Regions from separate parts of the Parashewanella sp. 2304DJ23-3 genome, predicted to be linked through region 2. Evidence: predicted binding sites of a transcription regulator. Region 2 holds the regulator's gene; the other holds the start of a gene.
The links. Region 2 encodes sigma-54, which starts transcription at its own class of promoters, with help from an activator protein. Its sites were predicted from a motif close to GTTGGCACGNNNNTNGNNT; they were not measured.
Positions count from the first base shown of each region.

Region 1 (4,641 bases), on a different contig from region 2:
TACGCAAGCCCCGATTTTCTATACTGTCATAGTGAAAACGGCCAGCCACTCTTCCATGCATAGCCGTTCTTTGACCTTCGGTTAGATCTCTAAAGGCTGGATATCTGGCAATAAGCTTGATAGCATTGCTTGAGCTTTTTTGTCCCATTTCTCTTAAAAATTCATAGTTATCAGATACCAAAGAACTAAATTCCGTACCAGGCTGCTCTAATAAGTATTTTAAACATTTAGTGTCATCTAATTTTGCCGCGTCTTGAAATAAGACTCCACGCTTAAAAGGGGGGCGATAATCGGTTAGAGATACGTCAGTGGCTTTTAATATGATTTGAAGACATTCTAGTTGTTTGTATCTTATAGCGGCTAGTTCAGGGTAGCCCTCCTTAAACCGCTCACTCTTCCTGATACTATTAGGCAACTCAGGTATACGATAAAGCGCTTCTAGAACAGCATGATTACCATACCCTACAGCTAAAAAAACAGCATCACTATAACATTGAGGTGACTCTTTTAATTTAACCTTCAATAAGGTTTTTGCCGCCTTTGTCGAGCATTCATCCGGTTTATGCTTACATATTGCCTCAAGAGAAGCTAAAACAACTTTTTCAGGGCATTTTTGAAGTGCTTCAGGGGCGATGAATTCGATGAGTTTTTCATCTATTACATTATTTAGGTCTGTTAAGTAGCTCCCTCCTTTCAGCATAACTTCGATGCACTTTGCTCTTTCTTTAGGAGCCTCTAAAAGTGGGAGTATTAGACGTATATACATCGAGGAAAATTTTGATAAGTACTCTATGAATTGTTCGTTATTTGCTGATTTTGGGTCATTAAGTACTTCCAAGCATTTTCTTTTTAAATCAATTTTGTATAGCTCACCTTTGTTAAACTGTTTAGAAAACAATTTAAAATGCTCTACGAGTTTGATGATTGATTCTTTAGTGTCAGCCTTTGAATTTGAAAAAGCTTTTTCAATAAGTAAACTTTGAATATGTGGTGGTAAATTGGATAAATTTATTTTAGATAAATCGGACGGTTTTATTTTTGAACCTCTACCATTCGGCCCGATTGTAACGGTGTGATTTTTATGTATTTTAATCTCTTCTTGGGGCGTTGATGTAGGAACGTAAACGGCTTTAGTTGGACACAAATTTGCAGCAATCAGAGAAGCTAATTTATCGCAGCTTATCGCTTTCATTATTTCACTGGGCGTAACTTCAACGGTGCCCTTTGTTTGAATGTCTGAACAAACCTGTTCAAATTGATCCTCACCGATTGCATCTTTTATATCTTGAAGGTTGATCTCTTCAGCTTCATTTTCTCTTACTTTCGTAGACAAATACCTGGCGTACCTTATTGTAAAATAAGTTGGGCTTATACGTTGTTCTCGGTATTGATCATATTCTGTCAAAGAGGCTGAGCCAGCATCAGAGAGCAATGCCCAGTCATCTTGGTTAGTTTCAATTTTTTTCTCTTTTTTTGGTATTTTATTCTGGTAGTCAAAAAAGAGCTCACAACTTCGACTGTCCATTTTTTGATAAATATGATTTAGATGTTCTGCGTGCCTCAAACTTGAAGCCTTGAGGATGATAACGGCTCTGTCGATCTTAAAAGGTAAAAATTCAGCATCTCCTACGGTAAGTTGTTTTACTGCTAGTTTTTTTATTTCAGTATCGATAGCTGTGTCGTTAAGTAACTCTATTAAATTTTCCAGTTTCTGGTTTAGGGGGGCTGAACCATTTGAAGTTTCAGTTAAGCGAGTGACATCTACATGTTTGAGTTCATCTGCAAACTTGAAAAGCAAAGTATATGCATCACTTTCAGTTTCGAAGGCCGATTTACCAGCATCTAGTACCTTAATTGGGAAATGAGACTGGTTGCTACTTTCTAATGGTAATAACTCATGCGCTTCATTTTGATCAAAGCTTGTTGTGAGTGTTGATGATTGTGAAGGACCAAATACTGACGCCATTAAAAATCTCAATTATCAAAATGTATCTTAAGTAAAGCTTATCAAGTGTAGGGCTTTTTATTGTGAATGGTGGATTATCATTTAGTTAAGATTTATTTATTTATATAAGTTTCTTGGCATACAATTTGCATTTTTAGTTTCGAGTTCATAATCGTCAAAAATAAGTCGCAGGGAGACGAGCATGCAAATCGGAGCAAATTCACTTTACGCTGAAATGGAATCCATTAAAGGTGAAGTAACCCCGTCAGTAAATTTACAAGGTGGTTTAGTCCGCGAAATCAATAACACCAGTGGTGGTGATTTTGGCGAACTGCTGTCAATGGCAATTAACAACGTTAATCAGCTGCAATCAAACTCAGCGAGCTTAGCTACTCGTTTGGAAATGGGTGATACCTCGGTAACTTTGTCAGATACCGTCATCGCACGTGAAAAAGCGAGCGTAGCATTTGAAGCAACGGTTCAAGTGCGTAATAAACTTGTAGATGCTTATAAAGAAATCATGAATATGAGCGTTTAAAGCTAAGAGTAAAAGGTAGTTATTGTGAGCACAGAAATCGCCATTAGCGGAAATGCCGCTTCCGACCCAAGTTCATCGTCAGAAGGTGTTCAACAAGAACACAAGTCGGGAGTGTTAGGAAACTTAAATAGCAGTAATACGCTTAGACAAATTGCAATGATCCTTGCGTTAGCAATCTGTCTAGTGATGGCTGTTGTTGTGATCTTAGTTGCATCAGAAGCTGAGTATCGTCCACTTGCTAAGATGGACACTCAAGACATGATTCAAGTGCTCGATGTACTCGATAAAAACAAAATTGACCGCCAAATTGATGGCAATGTCATTCTTGTTCCTGAAGATAAATATCAAGAAGTTAAATTACTATTGGGTCGTGCTGGTATCGAAGCAACAGCATCAAAAAGCGAAGACTTTCTGAATAAAGACAGTGGCTTTGGTGTCAGCCAGCGTATGGAGCAAGCTCGCCTTAAGCACAGTCAAGAGCAAAACCTTGCTCGCGCCATTGAAGAATTAAAAAGTGTTACCCGAGCCAAAGTTATTTTAGCGATTCCGAAAGAAAACGTATTTGCTCGTCGTAAGTCAAAACCGAGTGCTACGGTAGTGATAACCACTCGTCGCAGTGGATTGACACAAGAAGAAATTGATTCAATTGTTGATATTGTCGCATCAGCTGTTCAAGGCTTAGAGCCGTCTCGCGTTACCGTAACGGATTCTGCGGGACGTTTATTGAACTCAGGCAGCCAAGATGGTGTGTCTGCGCGAGCTCGACGTGAACTTGAATTGGTTCAAAGCAAAGAAGACGAATATCGTAATAAAATTCAATCTATCCTTATTCCTATCTTAGGCCCTGAAAACTTTACATCACAAGTTGATGTGGGCATGGACTTTACGGCGACAGAGCAAACGACTAAGCGCTTTAATCCTGATCAAAACGCTATTCGTAGCGAGCAGACTTTGGAAACAAATTCTAGCGGGAACGCAATTGCTGGTATTCCTGGCGCATTAACTAATCAGCCGCCGATGCCAGCAGAAATTCCTGAAGATGCAACTGATGCTACTGCACAGCAATCTGAAGCAAGTGGCTCATCACATCGTGAAGCGACTCGTAATTTTGAGCTAAATACCACTATCAGCCATACTCGTCAGCAAATTGGCGTAGTCAAACGTATCAGTGTTTCTGTTGCAGTGAACTACAAAAATGGTGCGGTGGGTGAAAATGGTCAAGTAACCAAAGAGCCTCGCACAGAAGCAGATTTGAATAACATTCGTCGCTTACTTGAAGGTGCTGTAGGTTTTAGTCAAGCTCGAGGCGATACGCTTGAAGTTGTGAGTGTACCATTCATGAACCAAGAGTTTGATGTTGCACCCGCACCAGAAATGTGGGAACAACCTTGGTTCATGCGTGCGATTAAAATGGGGTTAGGTGCATTAGTGGTGATTATTTTAATCTTCACTGTGATTCGCCCAATGTTTAATAAGATGGTTCAGCCGGATGCTGCAAATAAGGACGACGGTAGCACGGGCAACGAACTCGCTGAAATTGAAGATCAATATGCTGCTGATACACTTGGCATGCTGAATAATTCAGATTCGGAGTACAGTTACGCCGACGATGGGTCAATTTTAATACCAGACCTTCATAAAGATGATGATATGATCAAAGCAATACGAGCGCTTGTGGCTAATGAGCCTGAGCTTTCTACTCAAGTAATTAAGAGTTGGTTGCAAGAAGAACATGCCTGAAGTAACGAATAGCCCATCGACCGAGGTTGCAAAGTCGAACACGAGTGGTTTGACTGGAATGGAAAAAGCCGCCATTTTACTGCTGAGTTTAAGCGAAGCTGATGCGGCATCGATTCTGAAACATCTAGAGCCTAAACAAGTTCAAAAGTTGGGTATGGCCATGGCGTCTACCCAAGAGTTTGGCCAAGAGAAGGTCATTGGTGTTCACAAGCTGTTTTTAGATGAAATTCAGCAGTTCTCTGCTATCGGCTTCAACAGTGAAGATTTTGTTCGTAAAGCACTTACTGCCGCTTTAGGTGAAGATAAAGCGGGTAACGTGATTGAGCAAATTATCATGGGCAGCGGGGCTAAAGGTCTCGATTCATTAAAGTGGATGGACGCAAGGCAAGTTGCGACGATCATTCAAAATGAGCATCCG
Region 1 covers NZ_JBWQOH010000002.1:168,136-172,776, reverse strand. Annotated here, with positions in the region: gene AC1EU2_RS06675 (hypothetical protein) at 1-1,966, opposite strand, end outside; gene fliE (flagellar hook-basal body complex protein FliE) at 2,148-2,483, shown strand; gene fliF (flagellar basal-body MS-ring/collar protein FliF) at 2,508-4,223, shown strand; gene fliG (flagellar motor switch protein FliG) at 4,216-4,641, shown strand, end outside.
Region 1: fliE (flagellar hook-basal body complex protein FliE) is a predicted target of sigma-54. The motif match lies at 2,079-2,097, and genes of this name have one in related genera.

Region 2 (4,641 bases):
AACCCAGCTTGTTGGCAATAACAACTTCTCGTTTAAGCATCAGCAGAATCTAACTCTCTGTGGCTCGCTGAAACATTATGTTTGCCTGCTGAAAGGTGACGAGCTATTTGCTCTGTGACATACACCGAGCGATGCTGACCACCTGTGCAACCAATCGCAATGGTGAGGTAACTGCGATTATTACGCTCTAATTGCGGGATCCACGTTTCAATAAAATTAGTGATTTGCCAGATCAGCTTATTGACTAACGGTTGACGTTGTAAGAACTCCTGCACAGGTAAATCAAGCCCTGTCATCGGTCTTAACTCAGGCTCCCAATGCGGATTAGGTAAGAATCGAACGTCAAACATGAAATCTGCATCATTCGGCATTCCGTGCTTGAAACCGAAAGACTCAACGTTTATCACGAGATCTTTTTCAACTTGCCCAAGTAAAATTTCACGAACTCGATCACTCAGCTCGTAAATATTTAAGCTAGATGTATCAATATAATGATCCATCATCTTAGAAATCGGTGCTAATAACTCACCTTCTAATTTGATCGCTTCAGGCAATGTCACATGATGTTTGGATAATGGATGAAGACGGCGCGTTTCACTGTAACGTTTAAGGAGTGTTTGATCATTTGAATTCAGAAAAAAGCTACTTATTTCGATATCATTAAGTTTCTCTAACTGCTTTTCAAGGATCTTATCTTGCTCTGGTAAATTACGTACATCGACACTGATTGCGACGAGCTCATTATCCGGTTTAAGTTGAGAAATAAGATCACCAAGCAAAGGTACAGGCAAATTATCAACACAGTAATAGCCTAAATCTTCAAGCACACGCAGTGCAACGGATTTTCCTGAGCCACTTCGTCCTGAAACAATAACAAGCTTCATCCCGTAATCACCTGATACAACTCTTCTTCATCATGGCTTTTACGCAACTGCTTTAATGTCTGTTTGTCACTTAACTTTTCAGCCATTGCAGAAAGCGTGCTTAAATGTTCTTGGCATTGATCTGACGGAACCAACAGCGCAAATAAGATATCAACTGGCTGTTTATCAATTGCTTCAAAAGCAACCGGCTGCTCACATTTAATCAAAGCGGCAACAGGCTCTTTAATGCTGTCGATACGACCATGAGGAATAGCGATACCGTTGCCGATACCAGTGCTCCCCATTTTTTCGCGTTTGAGTAAGCTCTCGAAAATTTCTTGAGCCGAAAGTTCTGGGTACTTCGCAGCGATAAGATCACTGATAAGTTCGAGAACTTTCTTTTTACTGCCTGGAGTTGCACAAGTGGTGCACTCCGGCTTTAAGATGATGCGTAATTCCATCGTTAATGTTTGATCAACTTTTCTTTGTGTTTAATCACTTGGCGATTAATTTTATCAATTAATATATCAATCGCTGCATACATATCATTATGCTGTGATTTTGCATATGCCTCACTGCCATTCAATGTAATTCTGGCCTCGGCGGTTTGTTTTGAACGCTCAACGTTCAACACGACGCGCACATTATTGATCTGTTCTATTCGACGTTCAAGTTTTGCAAATTTTGTGTTCACATATTCTTTTAACGACTCGGTAATCTCGACTTGCTGTCCCGTGATTTCTACGTGCATATCCTATGCCTCCTAGCGTTATTTGAATGGTTAACTTTTCAAAATTTCTCTATACCAACTCTTATTGGTATTTTACAAACTCTTTCTCTGATTTGATGGTGGGATCATCATGGCTTCACGATATTTAGCAATCGTTCGACGTGCAACATTAATCCCTTGCTCGTTCAGTAATTGTGCCATTTTGTTATCACTTAATGGCTTCTTCGTATTTTCAGCATCAACTAACTTTTTAATGAAAGCTCGAATAGCTGTTGATGAGCATTCACCGCCATCTTCAGTACCCACATGACTAGAGAAGAAATACTTAAGTTCATAGATCCCTCTAGGAGTATGCATGTATTTTTTCGATGTCACCCTTGAAATGGTCGACTCATGCATCTCTAACTCTTCAGCAATGTCATTAAGCACCATCGCTTTCATGGCTTCAGGGCCATATTCAAAAAAACCTTGCTGCTTTTTCACAATCTCATTGCATACTCGCAAAATAGTATCGTTACGGCTTTCAAGGCTTTTAATAAACCACTTTGCTTCTTGCAAATGTCCACGAACAAACTGGCCATCCGCCTTATTTCTTGCCCCTTTAGCCATCGCTGCATAATGCTGATTCACATTGATCTTAGGCTGTGTGTTTGGGTTTAATTCTACAGTCCAACGGCCATTTTTCTTCATTACTGATACATCAGGTGTAACGTATTCATCTTCTTTTTGGCCTACAGACAACCCAGGTCTTGGGTCTAAACTTTGAATTAAATTAATCGCTTCTTTTAGCTGTGGCTCTTTAAGCTTAGTTTTTCTCATCAAAGTGCGAAAGTCACGAGTCGCAATTAATGGTAAATATTCTAAAACCATTAACTTCGTCTGCGCTAAATACGGTGTGTTCTCGTCCATTTGTGATAGCTGAATATGCAAACAATCACCGACATCACGTGCAGCAACGCCCACTGGGTCAAAGTGCTGTACACGTTTAAGTACAGCTTCAACTTCATCAAGCTCAATTTCTGGATCGCCTAAAGCGATGAGAATATCTTCAGTTGTTTGAGTGAGGTAGCCACGTTCATCGATGGCTTCAATGATCGCCGTTGCAATGGCGAAATCGATATCAGAAAAAGGGGTAAGGTTTTTTTGCCATTCAAGATGCTCATATAAACCATGGCTGGTTTCACCATGAAACGACGTTTCATCATCAGGCATTAAAGCGCCGGAACTGGAATTGGGGGCGGCGGTATAAACTTCGTCCCATGTTGTATCAACTGGAAGTTCGTCAGGCATTGAGTCTTGAGTCATGGTTTCTGACGTTTCGACTGCTGCGTCTTCAATAGGAACTTCTGGTTCTTCACCTTTGGCTTCTGATTGCAGCTGTTGTTCTTTAATCGACTCTAATGATTCGAATTGCTCGTCTTCCATTTCTAATAATGGATTGGACTCTAAAGCTTGTTGAATTTCTTGTTGTAGCTCTAACGTCGAAAGCTGAAGCAAGCGAATGGCTTGCTGAAGCTGTGGCGTCATGGTTAGGCTTTGACCCATCCTGAGCTGAAGTGACGCTTTCATGTTACCGCTATTCCCTTTTTGTTCTTGTTACGGCTTCAATGCCGCTCACTATAACGTGAATTGTTCCCCTAAGTACACTTCCCTTACGTGTTTGTTGTCTAAGATCTCGCTAGGGGCACCTTCTGCAATTAAGTCACCATGACTTACAATATAAGCATGCTCACACACATCCAGTGTTTCACGCACGTTATGATCAGTGATCAATACACCTAAACCTCTTTCACGTAACTGCTCGATAATTTTCTTAATATCAATGACGGAAATAGGATCTACACCAGCAAATGGTTCATCTAAAAGAATAAACTGTGGGTTTGCCGCTAATGCGCGCGCAATCTCTACACGACGACGCTCACCACCCGATAATGACATACCTAAATTGTCACGAATATGTGTTATATGGAATTCTTCAAGTAGATGTTCAAGCTGCTCTTCACGCTCATCTTTAGAGAGCTCTTTACGAGTCTGCAATACAGCCATGATGTTATCGTATACGGAAAGCTTTCTGAAAATACTCGCTTCTTGAGGCAGATAACCAATGCCCTTTCTGGCACGTAGGTGCATAGGGTCAAGCGTAAGATCATCATTGTCGATAAAGATCTGACCCTTGTCACTTTTAACTAAGCCAACAACCATATAAAAAGTGGTGGTTTTACCCGCACCGTTAGGCCCAAGTAAGCCAACAATCTGCCCAGTCTTAACGGTGAGACTGACATCTTTAACAACTTGCCGACTTTTATAGCTTTTGGCTAAATGCTTTGCCGTGAGTGTTTTTTGGGTCATTGTTTTTTCTCGGCTGACTTCTTAGGCGATGTTTCTTTTTTATTTAAGCTATCTTGGTAAGTTTCTGCTGGAATGATGGTTTGCACTCGGCCTTTATCTTTACCGTTAGCGCTGCCTTCAGCTTCAACATGCTGATTTTCAACATTATAGCGAATAAGGTTCGCATGCATTTTTATGCCACCTACATCTAAACGCGCATCACCGCTTAAGACTAAATCACCTGTTTTCTGTTCGTATGCAATCTTAGTCGCACTTGCAACTCCTAACTTACCGTCATCTAAAACTTGACTGAACTTAGCAGGTTTACCCGTTGCAATAAATTGGCCGTTGCCTGTTTTTTTATCTTTCGTTGCACTCATGTCATCTGCGGTAATTTTAATTGACCCCTGTACGATCAATACATTGCCGCTATATACCACTTGGTTTTTCTTTATGTCACCTTGAGAAGCATCAGCACTAATGTTCACTGGTTGCTTCAAATCATTTAGTTTTGCAATCACAGCTGAACTGCTTGCAATGAGCAACGAAAAAATAATAATGTTACTTAGTTTCATAAGTTCCTGTTACCTGACTTTTTAAGCGCACCGTTTCCTGATTAAAATCAGCATATAACCCACGGCCCTGGCTATTAAATCCGTTACCTTTAATGTAAACCATTTCATCTGACTGCATGGTCTTAGTTTTTAGATCCATCTGCAA
Region 2 covers NZ_JBWQOH010000001.1:1,229,684-1,234,324, forward strand. Annotated here, with positions in the region: gene AC1EU2_RS05410 (HPr family phosphocarrier protein) at 1-40, opposite strand, end outside; gene rapZ (RNase adapter RapZ) at 33-884, opposite strand; gene ptsN (PTS IIA-like nitrogen regulatory protein PtsN) at 881-1,324, opposite strand; gene hpf (ribosome hibernation-promoting factor, HPF/YfiA family) at 1,327-1,614, opposite strand; gene AC1EU2_RS05430 (RNA polymerase factor sigma-54) at 1,687-3,162, opposite strand; gene lptB (LPS export ABC transporter ATP-binding protein) at 3,211-3,942, opposite strand; gene lptA (lipopolysaccharide transport periplasmic protein LptA) at 3,939-4,496, opposite strand; gene lptC (LPS export ABC transporter periplasmic protein LptC) at 4,483-4,641, opposite strand, start outside.